One region of the Variovorax sp. UC74_104 genome, then DNA from elsewhere that is predicted to be linked to it. Evidence: predicted binding sites of a transcription regulator. Region 1 holds the regulator's gene; each other region holds the start of a gene.
The links. Region 1 encodes sigma-54, which starts transcription at its own class of promoters, with help from an activator protein. Its sites were predicted from a motif close to TGGCANGNAANCTGCTTT; they were not measured.
Positions count from the first base shown of each region.

Region 2: the regulator sigma-54 is predicted to act here: its motif matches at 1,786-1,803, upstream of ACHMXA_RS13755 (ammonium transporter).
Region 3: the regulator sigma-54 is predicted to act here: its motif matches at 1,549-1,566, upstream of ACHMXA_RS00105 (DUF3567 domain-containing protein).
Region 4: the regulator sigma-54 is predicted to act here: its motif matches at 1,940-1,957, upstream of ACHMXA_RS04845 (TorF family putative porin).

Region 1 covers NZ_CP171978.1:1,377,672-1,381,541, reverse strand. Annotated here, with positions in the region: gene ACHMXA_RS06545 (phospholipase D family protein) at 1-544, opposite strand, end outside; gene rpoN (RNA polymerase factor sigma-54) at 671-2,260, opposite strand; gene lptB (LPS export ABC transporter ATP-binding protein) at 2,282-3,076, opposite strand; gene lptA (lipopolysaccharide transport periplasmic protein LptA) at 3,073-3,798, opposite strand.
Region 2 covers NZ_CP171978.1:2,956,266-2,960,135, reverse strand. Annotated here, with positions in the region: gene ACHMXA_RS13760 (MBL fold metallo-hydrolase) at 1-430, opposite strand, end outside; gene ACHMXA_RS13755 (ammonium transporter) at 513-1,715, opposite strand; gene ACHMXA_RS13750 (LytTR family DNA-binding domain-containing protein) at 1,868-2,824, opposite strand; gene ACHMXA_RS13745 (acyltransferase family protein) at 2,989-3,870, shown strand, end outside.
Region 3 covers NZ_CP171978.1:21,476-25,345, forward strand. Annotated here, with positions in the region: gene ACHMXA_RS00095 (fumarylacetoacetate hydrolase family protein) at 1-120, opposite strand, end outside; gene ACHMXA_RS00100 (DUF3108 domain-containing protein) at 265-1,461, shown strand; gene ACHMXA_RS00105 (DUF3567 domain-containing protein) at 1,609-1,887, shown strand; partial or broken gene ACHMXA_RS00110 (AbrB family transcriptional regulator) at 1,972-3,028, opposite strand; gene ACHMXA_RS00115 (ChaN family lipoprotein) at 3,107-3,870, shown strand, end outside.
Region 4 covers NZ_CP171978.1:1,003,494-1,007,363, reverse strand. Annotated here, with positions in the region: gene ACHMXA_RS04855 (ammonium transporter) at 1-584, opposite strand, end outside; gene glnK (P-II family nitrogen regulator) at 614-952, opposite strand; gene ACHMXA_RS04845 (TorF family putative porin) at 1,020-1,898, opposite strand; gene ACHMXA_RS04840 (YifB family Mg chelatase-like AAA ATPase) at 2,113-3,657, shown strand; gene ACHMXA_RS04835 (hypothetical protein) at 3,711-3,870, opposite strand, start outside.

The sequences.
Region 1 (3,870 bases):
CGCCCGCCACCGCCATCGCGCCGTCGGCGATGAACAGCTTGTTGTGCATGCGGCGGTTGACGCGGCTGAAGTCGAAGAGCGAGGCCGTGAAGCGCTTCAGCAGGCTGCCGCGGCCGGCCGGGAAGGGGTTGAACAGGCGCAGCTCCACATTGGGCGTGGCGGCGAAGCCCAGCAGCAGTTCGTCTTCGCCGGAGGTGTAGAGGTCGTCCATCAAGAGCCGCACGCGCACGCCGCGCTGGGCGGCGTCGCGCAGGGTGCGCAGCAGGTAGCGGCCGGTCTCGTCGTTCTCGATCTGGTAGTACTGCACGTCCAGCGTGCGCTGCGCGCGGCGGGCCAGCTGGATGCGGGTGTCGAAGGCGAAGTCGCCGCCGGGCATCAGGCGGAAGCCGCTCAGGTCGGGGTCGGGCTGCGAGGCCAGCGCGATCTTGCCCAAGGCGGTGTCGGCCGAGACGGCGATGGCCTTGGTCGGCGTGCGCGGCGCCTCGTCGGGCAGCGTGGCGCAGCCGGCGACAAACAGCACGACCATGGCGAGCACCACAGCCATGCCCAAACGCCACCCGGATCCATTCAAGGAACACCGCGGAACCGGCTCAGCCGGGCCGCAGGTGTTGCCCCCTGCAAGGGGGTTGGCGAAGCGACACGAAGTGCGCATAGCCTGGGGGTGTACCAATTACAAGGCTTTGCGCAGGTTGGCGGGCGCGATGCGCAGCGCCTCGCGGTACTTGGCGACGGTGCGGCGCGCGCACTCGATGCCCTGCTCCTTCAGCATCTCGGAGATCTGGCTGTCCGACAGCGGCTTCTTCACGCTCTCGGAGCCGACGAACTGCTTGATGAGCGCGCGCACCGCGGTGCTCGACGCATTGCCGCCGGTCTCGGTGCCCAGCGCCGAGCCGAAGAAGTACTTGAGCTCGACCGTGCCGAAGGGCGTGGCCATGTACTTGGCGGTGGTCACGCGCGAGATGGTCGATTCGTGTAGGCCCAGCTCGTCGGCGATCTCGCGCAGCACCAGCGGGCGCATGGCGAGCTCGCCGTGCACGAAGTAGCTCTTCTGCCGCTCGACGATGGCGTTGCTCACGCGCAGGATGGTGTCGAAGCGCTGCTGGATGTTCTTGATGAACCAGCGCGCCTCCTGCAGCCGCTGCGACAGCGCCTGGCTGCCCTCGCCCTTGTGCGACTTCAGCGCGCCGGCGTAGATGTCGTGCACGCGCAGGCGCGGCATCACGTCGGGGTTGAGCATCACGCGGAACTTCACGTTGGTGCCGCGGCCGGTCTTGGTGACGATCACGTCCGGAATGATGACGTTGCGCTCGACGTCGACGAAGCGCCGGCCCGGCTTGGGCTCCAGCCGCGCGATGACCTGCAGCGCCGAGCGCACCAGCTCCTCGCTGCTGCGGGTGAGCGTGGCCAGGCGCTTGAAGTCGCGGCGCGCGAGCAGCTCCATGGGCTGCTTGCAGATGGCCAGCGCCGTCTTGCGGACCAGTTCCTCTTCCTCGGTCTCGTCGTCGCTGGCCATGGCGCGCAGCTGGATGCTCAGGCACTCGCCGAGGTCGCGCGCACCCACGCCAGCGGGCTCCAGGCTCTGCAGCAGGCCGAGCGCCACCTGGAAGTGATGCACCAGGTCGTCGAACTGGTCGTTGTCGTCGCCGGCCAGGCCCGAGGCCAGCGCGGGCAGCGAGTCCTCGAGGTAGCCGTCGTCGTTGAGCGATTCGATCAGGAAGCGCAGCGCGGCGCTGTCGTTCTCGTTCAGGCGCAGGCTCAGCGCCTGGCGGTGCAGGAAGGATTGCAGCGACTCCTGGCTGCGCGCGAGCTCGGTGGCGTCGGCGCGCTCGTCGTCGCCCAGGTTGTTCTGGCGCGCGGGCGCGTCGCTGCCCCATTCGCTGTCGTCGGGCGCCATGTCGACGGTGCCGTCGCCCTCCCAGTCGGGCTCGCGCTCGGAGATCTCGGCGGCGGGGCCGTCGGAGTCAGCGGTGGAGGCGCTCTCGGCGGACGAACTCGTGCTGCTGCTGGCGGCCGGGGAGGCGAAGTCGCCCTCGCCTTCGCCGCCGTCATCGCGGGGGACCGGCGCGTCGGCCGTGTCGAGCCCGAATTCCTCGCGCGCGGCTTCTTCCGCGGTGCGCTCGAGGAACGGGTTCTCGTCGAGCATCTGCTCCACCTCCTGGCTCAGTTCGAGCGTGGAGAGCTGCAGCAGCCTGATCGACTGCTGCAGCTGCGGCGTGAGCGCCAGATGCTGCGAAACGCGAAGGGATAGCCCTTGCTTCATGGTGGAAACCGCCCCCGCGCCTTACATGCGGAAGTGCTCGCCCAGGTACACCCTGCGTACCTCGGCGTTGTCGACGATCTCCGAAGGCGTGCCTTGTGCCAGCACATGCCCGTCGCTGATGATGAAGGCGTGGTCGCAGATGCCCAGCGTCTCGCGCACGTTGTGGTCGGTGATGAGCACGCCGATGCCGCGCTCCTTCAGGAAGCTGATGATCCGCTGGATCTCGATCACCGCGATCGGGTCGATGCCGGCGAAGGGCTCGTCCAGCAGGATGAAGCGCGGCTGCGTGGCCAGGGCGCGCGCGATCTCGACGCGGCGGCGCTCGCCGCCCGACAGCGCGAGCGCCGGCGAATCGCGCAGGTGGTCGACGCGCAGGTCAGCCAGTAGCTCGGACAGGCGCTCCTCGATGTGCGGCTTCGACAGCGGCGCCATCTTGCCGTTCGCGTCGGGCTCCATCTGCAGCTCGAGCACGGCGCGCACGTTCTCCTCGACCGTGAGCTTGCGGAAGATGGAAGCTTCCTGCGGCAGGTAGCTCAGGCCCATGCGGGCGCGGCGGTGGATCGGCATGTGGGCGATCGGCTCGCCGTCGATGGTGATGTCGCCGGCATCGGCGCGCACCAGGCCCACGATCATGTAGAACGAAGTGGTCTTGCCGGCGCCGTTGGGGCCCAGCAGCCCGACGACTTCGCCCTTCTGCACGTCGAGCGAGACGTCCTTCACGACCGTGCGGCTGCCGTAGCTCTTCTTCAGGCCGCGCGCGACCAGGCGGCTGCCCGGTGCGCCGCCGGCGTCCTGGGTTCCTGCGGATTCGATCACTTGCGCGTGTCTCCCTGGTCACTGCCGAGCGTGGTGCTCGGGCGCAGGCCCTTGCCCGGTGCCGGGGTGGCTGCCGGCGGCGGTGCCTTCGCACCACCGGCCGGGGCCGAGGCGCCCGCGGCCGGCGCGGTGGCGGTTGCTGCCTTGGGGGTGAGGATGGTCCTGACGCGTCCGCCCGGCGCCGAAGCGTTGACGGCGGTGTTCGGCGGCACGGTGGAGCCGTTGACGGTGTAGGTGTCGTTGCTCTGGTCGTAGACGATCAGCGCGCCCTGGCTCTCGTCGTTCGGCGTGGCGCCGAGCAGCCGGCGCATGGTGGCGTTGCGGATGAACTTGACGTTGTCGGCGCGGCTGTCGTACTCGATGACTTCCGACTCGCCCTCGATCCATTCGTCGGGCGCGTTGCGCTTCTGTTTGTAGTAGGCCCGCTTGCCGGGCGCCGCCGTGACCACGCCGTACTGGTAGCCCTCGGCGTCCTGGCGCACGTCCAGCCGCGCGCCGCGGATGATGATCGTGCCCTTTGTCACCAAAACGTTGCCGGTGAACACGCTGGTCTGCTTCAGGTCGTCGTAGCGCATTGCGTCCGACTCGATGTTCATCGGCTTGGAGCGGTCGGCGGTCTCGGCCACGGCGCCCGACGCGAGGCCTGCCAGCAACAGGGCGCCGGCGGCCAGCTGGCCGATGCGACGCAGGAAGGAGGTGGTGGTGTAGGAGTGCAATGTCATAGAGGCACGAAACTTGCTCGGCATTGTATGCGGCTGAGTGCTTCCGCCCCGCACGCACAGATGAAAAAGCCC
Region 2 (3,870 bases), 1.6 Mb from region 1:
GGGTGATGAGCACGTCGTCGACCTGCTCCGGCTGGTAGCCGGCGGCTTTGAGGTTGGCCTGCAGGTTGCCAAGCGTGGGGCCGAAGAGGCCGCCGGCGCCGGTGTCGACCAGCACCAGCTTGCTGCCGGTGTTGATGAGGTAGCCATTCACCGAGGTGGGCACGGCGTCCTTCTCGAAGCCGCGGTCGAGCAGCTTGCCGACCTGTGCCTGGGTGGTGTTGGTGAGCAGCTTCTTGGGCTCGAGGTCGAGGGTGCCGTCGAAGAGCGCCGTCACCTCGAAGTCGCCGAGCATCATCCGGTAGAAGCCCGGCGCCTGGGTCTTGACCTGCGGCGCGCCGGCCAGCGCCGTGGAAGAAAACAAAAGCATCAGCAGGCTGCCGGCCATCGCGGCGATGCCCTGGCGCAGCCAGCGAGCGGGTGTTGTTGTCATGGTTCGGCTCCTCGGTGGTTTGAAGGGGCGCCGAGAATAGCCGAGGCAGGCTGGCCTTGCAGCGTGCCCGCCTACCGACTGCCTACCAGTTGACCTCGCGCTCCGGCGTCGCCGAGATGTGATGGATCGACAGGTCGGCGCCGTCGTACTCCTCTTCCTGCGACAGCCGCAGCCCCGCCACCGCCTTGAGCGCGCCGTACACCGCCGCGCCCGCCAGCGCGGCCCAGGCCACGCCCATCACCGTGCCGATGAGCTGCGCCCACACGTTCACGCCGCCGATGCCGCCCAGCGCCTGCGTGCCGAAGATGCCCGCCGCGATGCCGCCCCAAGTGCCGCACAGCCCGTGCAGCGGCCACACACCCAGCACGTCGTCGATCTTCCACCTGTTCTGCGTGAGCGTGAACAGCTTGACGAAGATGCCGCCCGCCACGCCCCCTACCACCAGCGCGCCCAGCGGGTGCATCAGGTCGGAGCCGGCGCACACCGCCACCAGGCCGGCGAGCGGGCCGTTGTAGACGAAGCCGGGGTCGTTCTTGCCCATGGCCAGCGCCACCAGCGTGCCGCCGACCATCGCCATCAGCGAGTTGACGGCCACCAGGCCGGAGATCTTGTCGATGCTCTGCGCGCTCATCACGTTGAAGCCGAACCAGCCCACGCACAGCACCCAGGCGCCCAGCGCCAGGAACGGGATGTTCGACGGCGGATGCGCGCTCAGCGAGCCGTCGCCCCGGTAGCGGTTGCGCCGCGCGCCCAGCAGCAGCACCGCCGGCAGCGCCAGCCAGCCGCCGACCGCGTGCACCACCACCGAGCCCGCGAAGTCATGGAACTCGTGGCCGGTGAGCGAGGCGATCCAGCCCTGGATGCCGAAATGCTTGTTCCAGGCGATGCCCTCGAAGAGCGGATAGACGAAGCCGACGATCACCGCCGTGGCAATGAGCTGCGGCCAGAACTTGGCCCGCTCGGCGATGCCGCCCGAGATGATGGCCGGAATGGCCGCCGCGAATGTCAGCAGGAAGAAGAACTTCACCAGCTCGTAGCCGCTCTTTGCCGACAGTTCGGTGGCGCTCACGAAGAAATGCGTGCCGTAGGCCACGCCGTAGCCGACCAGGAAATACACGATGGTCGAGACCGAGAAGTCGACCAGGATCTTCACCAGCGCATTGACCTGGTTCTTCTTGCGCACGGTGCCCAGTTCCAGAAAGGCAAAGCCGGCGTGCATGGCCAGGACCATGATGGCGCCGAGAAGGATGAACAGCGCGTCTGCGCCCTGTTTGAGTGCGTCCATTGGAGCTTGTTGCGGGTTTTTGGTTTGAATTGGTGCGTCGCACCGGAATCAACCAGCGCGACCGGCCAATGAAGCAAAAATGGTGCCTATAGGCTCTTCGATGGTGCGACATGAACCAATAGCGGGCCGATCAAGCCCCGCCACGCACCGCTTCAGCCCGCGCCGACGCCTGTCCGCAGCGCGTCCCTGTATCGCCGGCTGCAGGGCACGGTGGTGCCGTCATGCATGTGCAGCCGGGCGTCGCCGCCGTCCAGCGGCTCGATCTCCTTGATGCGCCCCAGGTTCACCGCATGGCTGCGGTGCACGCGCACGAAGAGCGCGGGGTCGAGCTGGGTCAGGAAGTCGGTCAGCGTGGATCGCAGCAGGTAGTCGTGCCCGTTGACGTGCAGGCCGACGTAGTTGCCCTCGGCCTGGAGCCAGTCGATGTTGGTGGCGGCGATGAGGAATTCGCGGCGCAGCTTGCGGACCAGGAAGCGCTCGGGGCGCGATGGCGGCGGCGCAGGAAGCGCTTCTGCGGCCGGGGGTTCAAATCCCCCCGCCTCCGCCGAGTTCGGGCCCGAGGCAACAGCCGGCGCGGCCACCGCCCCATCCTCCGGCACGTCCAACACTCGCGCCTCCCCCTGCAACCGCAGCAGGAACAGCCGATACGCCCAGATGCCGAAGACGATGCTCACGTACACCCGCACGTCCTTGAGGTACTCGTACCCCCACTGGCTCACCCAGCCCCCGAAGTCGTAGCGTTCGCCCGCCATGGCGTACACCAGCGCCCGCAGCCCGAACATGCCCACCACGTGGACCACGCTGAACGCCAAGCTCGCCACCGCATGCCAGGCAAGGAAGCGCAGCAGGTGTGTGCGCACCAGCGGCGACAGCCGGCGTTCCACCATCGCCAGCGCCGGCACCAGGAGCAGCAGCATCAGGTGGCTGGACACCTCCCACGTCGCGACCTCCCAGTTGGGCCGGGGCACGGCGCGCGTGCGCATGTCGACGATTGCCACCATCGTGCTGAACACGGCCTGCAGCGTCAGCAGCACGATCCAGAAGGCCACCTCCAGCGGACGGCGGATCCGCGCGTAGCGTTCGTACAGGTTCTTGCGGGGGTCTCCCATGCGGGGAATTTTCGCGAAAAGGCCCCGGGGACGGCCGGTTCGGGCCGGATTTCGTCCCAACCGGCCACCGCTCGTCACAAAGCGGGGGCGATCCATCCCCTGGCCGCACCTCGCGGAAGCGGCCCGGCCGAGCATGGCGGCCTTCCCGCTTCGAGAACCCGCCCATGACCGCAGACCCCAATCCCGCAACCCCACCCGACCACCGCCGCCACGACATCGACGCCCTGCGCGCACTGGCCTTCCTCTTCGTCATCCTGTACCACGTGGGCATGTACTACGTGGCCGACTGGCCCTGGCACCTCAAGAGCCCGCACGCGGCCGAATGGCTGCAATGGCCGATGCGCGTCCTGAACCTGTGGCGCATGGACCTGGTCTTCCTGATCTCGGGCGTGTCCCTCGGCTTCCTGAGCCGGGGACAGGGCACCTGGGCCCTGCTGCGCAGCCGAGGCCTGCGGCTGATGCTGCCGCTGGCCTTCGGCATGGCGGTGGTCGTGCCCTACCAGGCCTACGCGCAGGGCGTGGCCAACGGGCTGGTCGCACCAGGCTTCGGCGCCTTCCTGCTGCGCTACCTGTCGATGGCGCAACCGTGGCCGAAGCAGGCCTTCGACGGCGCGGAGTTCGGCATCACCTGGAACCACCTCTGGTACCTGCCCTACCTGTTCACCTACACGGCGCTGATCGCGCTGACGCTGCCGCTGTGGAAATCCGCCGCCGGCCAACGGGTGCGCGGCGCCTTCAACGGCCTGCGCGGCTGGAAGCTGCTGCTGTTGCCGGTGCTGCCGCTGCTGGTCTTCACGATGCTGCTGGCCTCGCGCTTCCCGGCCACGCACAACCTGGTGCGCGACTTCCACCTGCACAGCCTCTACTTCACGATGTTCCTCTACGGCTACTGGATGGGCGTGGACACCGGCATATGGAAGGAGCTGGAGCGGCTGCGCCGCGTGTCGCTCGCGCTGGCCGTCGCGGTGATCGCGGCCTTCATCGCACTGCGCGCCGGCATGAAGAGCCCGCTGCCGGGGCTGCTGGTGGACACGCTGCGCATGCTC
Region 3 (3,870 bases), 1.4 Mb from region 1:
GTCCAGCACCTGCTGCAGCCGGTTGGCGATGCCGGTGGCGTAATGGGCGAGCGTGAGGTCGCGCGAGACGACGACGAGCTGGCCGTCGCGCGAGCCGTCCTTCAGGGTGGCTAGTTTCATGATGCGGTGCGTGCGTGCGTGAGGACTGGAGCGGGCCGCCGGCACGGACCGGTCGCCGCTCCCACTTAAACTGGTTGGACGGGCGGCAGTTTACCGAGGTGGTCTTTGGTGAACCTCCGGGCCGGCGCCCCACTCCACATACCGATGCCGACGCTCGTCGCCCCTTCTTCCTCGCCGTCGCTGCCTCCCGGCCTGCCGGGGCGTCCGTCGTGGCGGGTGCTGATCGGGTTGACGCTGCTGGTGGGGCTGGTCCACGTGCTGCTGCTCGGGCTGGCGCCGATGGCCATCGGCCCGGAGCCCTCGCCGCTGGCGAACAAGTTCAGCACGCGCACCATCGTGATCGCGCCGCCGGCCGCCGAAGCGCCTGCACCGGCGGCCGCACCGGCCGAAGCGAAGCCCGCGCCGCCCCCGAAGCCCAAACGGCCGCGCGAAGCCTCGGTGCCCAAACCGAAGCCCGCACCGAAGCCGGCCCCCGCCGAGCCATCGCCCGAACCTGAGGCAGCCGCGACGCCCACGCCTGAAACGCCCAATCTGACGGCCCAGGCCGCTACCGATTCAGGAGCAACACCGCCCGAAGCGGCGGCCAGCGCGCCAGCTGGGGCGACATCGCCTTCCGGTGGCAGCGGAACCGGCACGCAGGCGGCGGCCGGGGGCGAGGCCTCGGGCACCATCGCCGGCACGCAGGCGATGAAGATCCCGGGCTCGGTCACGCTGGATTTCGAGGCCACCGGACAGAGTGGCTCATCCCCCCAGCGCGGCGTGTTCGGCGAGCTGGTCTGGCTGCAGGACGGCACCCGCTACGACGGCCGGCTGACGCTCAAGGCCGTGTTCTTCACCCTGCTCAACTGGCACAGCACGGGGCGCATCGGCCCTTCGGGCCTGGAGCCGGAGCGGTACTCCGAAAGCCGCAAGTCCGAGGTGGCGTCGCATTTCGTGCGCGACCAGAACCAGATCGTCTTCAGCAACAACGCGCCCCCGGTGCCGCTGCTGCCGGGCGCGCAGGACCGCATGAGCGTGATGATGCAGCTCGGCGGCCTGCTGGCGGCCAGCCCGCAGCGCTATCCCGCCGGCACCAGGATCTCGGTGCAGACCGTGGGCCCTCGGGACGCCGATGTCTGGGTCTTCGTGGTCGGAGAGGAGGAAAAACTCAGCCTGCCGGCCGGCGAATTCACCGCCCGCAAGCTCACGCGCGACCCGCGCAAGGCCTTCGACCGGAAACTGGAGCTCTGGCTGGCCCCGGAATACGGGTATCTACCCGTTCGGATCAAGCAAACCGAGACCAACGGGGACTTCGCTGACGCCCAGTTGCGCAAACCCCTGCCTTCAGGCCCGCCCAATTGAGGAGAAAGTCACACTAACGAAGCGAAAGGAGCCAGGGATATGCCAATTAGCCAGTTGGTTTTACAGATAGACAACCTATCTTGAAACTGGCGCGTTGATTGCTATCTAACCCCCATGAACGCCATCGACATTCTCACAGGGCCCGCCATGAACATGCTTTATGACTCGGAGTCTTTCGTCGTCGTGCACGTGCAGCCCAACGAGGGCGACGCGCCCGCGCAGCCGAACATGCCGGTCCTGGAGCGCCATGGCTTCGAGATCGTGGACAAGCGATCGGGCAAGGAGGTCTACCTCGACGGCTCCTGGGCCGAACTGTTCCAGCAGCAGATCGCCGCGTGGCAGCTCAATACCCCCACGCAGGAAGAAGTCGAAGACACGCTCGAGGGCTACGCCGAACTGGCGCACACCCCGGTTCTGGTGCACTGAGCCCGATCCGGCCAGCTTCCCGAAAGATCACCAAAAAGCGCCCCGAGGGGCGCTTTTTTCATGTCTTGCCATCCCGCGGCGCCCTCAGCGGTAGATCCACCGGAACATCGGCCCCACGATCAGCAGCACCGCCACCAGCCGGCAGACCTGGAAGGCCGTGACCACCGGCACGCCCAGTTGCAGCACCTTGGCGGTGATCGACATCTCGGCGATGCCGCCGGGCGAGGTGCCCAGGATCATCGTGGCCGGATGCAGCCCTGTCGCCCACGCCAGCAGCCACGCCACCGCGGCGCAGAGCAGCAGCATGCCGAAGGTGCCCAGCACCACCGAGCCCAGCCAGCGCGGCGCCGTGTGCAGGAACTCCCGGCTGAAGCGCACGCCCAGGCTCACGGCGATGACCAGCTGCGCCGTGTTCGACATCCAAGCGGGCACGGCCGACAGCGACTGGCCCGCGATGGTGAAGCCCATCGCCACCAGCAGCGGCCCGATGAACCACGGGTTGGTGCGCTTCAGCGCGCGCATCGCCAGGGCGCCGATGCCCGTCGCCGCTGCCAGCAGCGCAAGGCCGCCCGGGTTCACTTCCCGCACGCCGGGCGGGTTGATCTCCAGCCCGTGCAGCCCGCTCCACTGCATCGCGAAAGGGATGGTCACCGTCACCACCACCAGCCGCAGGCTGTGCGCCGACGGCCACGAGATCGGTACGCGCGCCGGCCGATTCGGCCATCAGCGTCATCTCCGACGCGCCGCCGATGGCGCCGGAGAAGTAAGTCGTGGCTCTCATGGATCGATCCGGTACATGCGGCATGCGCCCCGCATGCATCGCGTGCAGCCAGCGTCCGAAGCCCACACCCAGCAGCAGCGCCCACGCGATCGCCAGCACGATCGCCCACCACACGCTGGCCACCAGCCCGACCACGTGCGGCGTGAAGTAAAGCCCCAGCGCGGTGCCGATGGTCCACTGCCCCACGTTGCGCAGCGGCGTGAAGCTGGCGGTGGGCGCGCCTGCGATCGAGGCCAGCGACACCGCGAGCAGCGGGCCGATCATCCAGGGCAGCGGGGTGCGCAGCGCGAGGCAGACGCCCGCGGCAGCGAGCGCGAGCAGCAGCGTGGCCAGCACGCGAACGGGATAACGGGAAAGCACGGACCGGAAGAAGGGACGACAGGGAAAAGCGGCGGCGGACGGCACCGCGTGCGCGCGCCGGGGGCATAGTATGGCGCGATGCCCCTTCCATACTGGCCCGCCCGGGTTTCACGCTTCCTGCTGCCGCCCCTGTTCGCCGCGACCGCATTCACGGGCTGTTCGGCGCTGTCCTCTTTCTCCGGCGCCGATGCACCCGACGCTCCCATCGCGCGCCGCGTGGCCGCCCTGCAGCCGGTCGACGCCCTGCTGATCGGCGAGCAGCACGATGCGCCGGAGCACCACGTCATCGAGCGCGAGGCGGTCGAGGCGCTGGCCGCGCGCGGCCATCTCGCCGCCCTGGCGCTGGAGATGGCCGAGGAAGGCCGCAGCACCGCGCAGCTCGCGCCTACCGCCACCGAGGCGCAGGTGCAGGCCGCGCTCGACTGGAGCGACAAGGCCTGGCCCTGGGCCAGCTACGGCCCCGCCGTGATGGCCGCCGTGCGCGCCGGCGTGCCGGTGGTCGGCGCCAACCTGCCGCGCTCACGCATGAAGAACGCGATGGCCGACGTCTCGCTCGACGTGCAGCTCAACGGCGAGGCCTTCACCGCCCAGCAGGATGCCGTGCGCGACGGCCATTGCCGGATGCTTCCCGAATCGCAGATCGTTCCCATGACGCGCATCCAGGTGGGCCGCGATCGCGCGATGGCGCAGGCCATCGTCAAGGCGAGGAAGCCGGGCCAGACGGTGCTGCTGATCGCCGGCGCCGGCCATGTGGTGCGCACGCTCGGCGTACCGCAGCACCTGCCCGACGACGTGAAGATCGCCACCGTGCGGCTGCTGGCGGCACCCGCCTCAGCCGCCGG
Region 4 (3,870 bases), 370 kb from region 1:
AACTTGGCGCGTTCCGCGAAGGCGCCGACGATCAGCGCCACGGTGATGGCCGCGAAGGTGCCCTGGAAGGCGACGAACACGTATTCGGGAATCGTGGTCAGCGCGCCGAAGGTCTCCTGCGTGATGCCCTTCATGAAGATCTTGTCGAATCCTCCGAAGAAGTTGCCGTCACCCGAGAAGGCCAGGCTGTAGCCGTAGACGGCCCACAGGATGCTGATCAGCGAGAAGATCACGAAGACCTGCATCAGCACCGACAGCATGTTCTTCGAGCGGCCCAGGCCGCCATAGAACAGCGCGAGGCCGGGGATGGTCATCAGGATCACGAGAAGGGTCGAAGTCAGCATCCAGGCGGTGTCGCCGGAGTCGATCTTCGGAGCGGGGGCCGCGGGCGCGGCGGCGGGAGCAGCATCGGCGGCGGCCGGAGCTGCCGCTGCGGGCGCCGCAGCCGGAGCGGGCGCGGCGGCAGCGGGTGCCGACGCGGCCGGAGCCTCGGCCGTTGCCGCGGCGGGAGTCTGCGCGAAGCCGGTGGTACCGGCGGCCAGCACGCTCAAACCGAGCGCAAGAGAGACAAGCAGTTTTTTCATAGTCGTTGTTCTTTCGGGCCAGGACTCGATCAGAGGGCTTCGCGGCCCGTTTCGCCGGTGCGGATGCGAACGACCTGTTCGAGGTTGTAGACGAAGATCTTGCCGTCGCCGATCTTGCCGGTGCGTGCAGCGCCTTCCACCGCCTCGATCACGCGATCGACGAGGTCGTCGGAGACGGCCGCTTCGATCTTGACCTTGGGCAGGAAGTCGACCACGTATTCAGCGCCGCGGTAGAGCTCCGTGTGGCCCTTCTGGCGGCCGAAACCCTTCACCTCGGTGACGGTGATCCCCTGCACGCCGATGGCCGACAGCGCTTCGCGCACTTCGTCGAGCTTGAACGGTTTGATGATGGCTGTGACCAGCTTCATGAGTTTTCTCCTTCGGATGGAAATGAAGTGGCGCGGCAGCTTGGGCCGCGCCTCGTTGTAGTGCGGATTACAGCGTCTTCGTCAGCGTGACGATGAAGCGGGCCTTGTTCGGCGAGTAGTAGGTCGTGCCGAAGGTGCCGAAGCCGTAGTCGACGCCCGGGTTGCTCACCGCGAGGTACGAGTTCTTCTTGTTGGCGCCCTGCACCGAGCCGGTCAGCGACAGGCCGTTGCCGAAGTCGTAGCTCGCGCCGATGTTGTAGTCGACGTAGCTCTTGTAGCCCAGGCTGCGGATGTCGCTGGACATGTTGGTGAAGCCCACGGCTGCCTTGAGCGTGACCTTGGGCACGATCTCCTTGCTGTACGACAGGTTCAGGTAGCCGGTGTTCGTGCCCTTCAGGCCCGAGCCGGCCTTGTTGCCGGCGTAGCCGAAGTAGTCCTTCGACACGGTGTGCGAGTACTTGGCGGTGAAGGAGCCGAAGCTGTCGTTCGCGTAGGTGGCGCCGACGTACAGCTCGGTGGTGTTGCCGGCGGAGTTGCCCGGGTAGATGTAGGTGAGCGCACCCACGTCCATGTCCAGCGGGCCGGCCTTGAACTTGTAGCCGCCGTAGACGTCCATCTCGATGCTGTTGCCCTTGAGCCAGTTGACGCTGGAGTTCCAGTTGCCCACGTAGAAGCCGCTGTCGCCGAAGGCGTAGTCCAGGCCGCCCTGGATCGCGGGCTTGAAGCCCTTGGTCTTGGCGTAGTCGTTCTTGCCGATCATGTCCTGGTCCTGGCCACGGAACTTGTAGTTCGTGGTGATCGACACATTGCCCGTGAGGTTCGGAGCGGGAGCCGCAGCCGGTGCTGCTGCGGCGTCGGTCGTTGCAGTCTGCGCCAGGGCCGCGCCGGACGCGGTCAATGCGGTGGCCAGAACGATCAGCGCCTGGGCGGCGGTACGGTGCGTCATCAGGGAACTCCTCGAAGGTGTGTTGTGGGACCGAGGGGCTCAAAGCAGGGAGCGTGCCAAAGTGCACGAATCCCGGCCCTCGCAGCCCTCGCCCCGCCGCGGTTGAGAGCCAAATCGTTACAACCCCTGTTGCGAGTGGTTGCAGATGCACGGTGCGCCGCACCACCGCGGGAATGCCCAAAAAGTGCGCACCATCTTGGGGAGAGGGAGAAAAATGGGACTGTCTTTGGTGCAAAGCCGCGCCTTGCTGGGTCTTGAAGCGGCCAGTGTCACGGTAGAGGTGCATCTTGCGAACGGCCTGCCGAGCTTCACGCTAGTCGGCCTGGTCGAAACGGAGGTCAAGGAGGCGCGCGAGCGGGTGCGCTCGGCGCTTCAGAACGCGGGGCTGGAATTCCCCAACAACAAGCGCATCACGGTCAACCTGGCCCCGGCCGACCTGCCGAAGGATTCCGGACGCTTCGACCTGCCCATCGCCCTGGGCATCCTCGCGGCCAGCGGCCAGATCGACAACGCGAAGCTCGCCGGCCACGAATTCGCCGGGGAGCTCTCGCTGTCGGGCGAGCTCAGGCCCGTCCGCGGTGCGCTGGCCATGGCGCTGGCGCTGCACACGCGCGGCGTCGCGACGCGGCTGGTGCTGCCCCTGGAAAGTGCACAGGAGGCCGCGCTGGTCCCGGGCGGCGAGGTGTACGGCGCGAAGCACCTGCTGGACGTGGTGCGCCAGTTCGTGGCGACCGACGAGGAAGCCTCCCAGTTGCCCGACACCACGGACGACGGGTGGGCGCGCATCAACGCCGCGCCCGACACGAACCCGCCCCGCTACGCCGACCTCGCCGAAGTCAAGGGCCACACCGGCGTCAAGCGTGTGCTCGAGATCGCCGCGGCAGGCGGCCACAGCCTGCTGATGGTGGGCGAGCCGGGCTCGGGCAAGTCGATGCTCGCCCAGCGCTTCGCCGGCCTGCTGCCTGCGATGCACATCGACGAGGCGCTGGAAAGCGCCGCGGTGGCGAGCCTGGGCGGGCGCTTCGCGACCGAGCGCTGGCGCGTGAGGCCCACTTGTGCGCCGCACCACACTGCGAGCGCGGTGGCGCTGGTCGGAGGAGGCTCCCCGCCGCGCCCCGGAGAAATCTCGCGCGCGCACCACGGCGTCCTCTTCCTCGATGAGTTTCCCGAGTTCGCCCGATCCGCGCTCGAATCACTGCGCGAACCACTGGAGACCGGCACGATCACCATCGCCCGCGCCGCGCGGCGCGCCGAGTTCCCGGCGCGCTTCCAGCTCGTCGCGGCCATGAACCCCTGTCCCTGCGGCTATCTGGGCTCGTCATCGAGGCCCTGCCGCTGCACGCCGGAGCAGGTGTCGCGCTACCAGGGCAAGCTCAGCGGCCCGCTGCTCGACCGCATCGACCTGCACATCGAAGTGCCGCCGGTCTCGGCCCAGCTGCTGCTCGAAGCGCCCGCCGGCGAGCCGACCGACAGCATCCGAGAACGCGTCGTCGCCGCGCGCGAACGAGCAGTGCAGCGCCAGGGCCATGCCAACCAGTCGCTGCACGGCGCGGCCATCGACCGGCACGCGGCACTCGACGACGCGGCGCGCGCATTCATGTTCAACGCGGCGGCCAAGCTGGGCTGGTCCGCGCGCAGCACGCACCGGGCGCTGAAGGTGGCGCGGACGATTGCGGACCTGGCTGCGTCGGAGGCGGTGCAGGTGGGGCATCTGGCTGAAGCGGTGCAGTACCGGCGGGCGTTGCGCGGGGCCGCCTAGACGCCTAGAAGAAGGAAAAAGGAAGAAGAAGGAAAGGCTCACCGGCCCGGCCTTCAGCTCACCAGAGAATCGATCCACCGCGCCGCATAGGTCCCGCCCTGCTCGAAGTAGTGCGTGTGCGCGCCGATGCCCATGCACACGTCGTGCTCCGTTCCGCCCGGCGCCGCCGTGAAGGCCGGCGCCGGGTTCCACAGCGTCGCATGGCCGCCCACC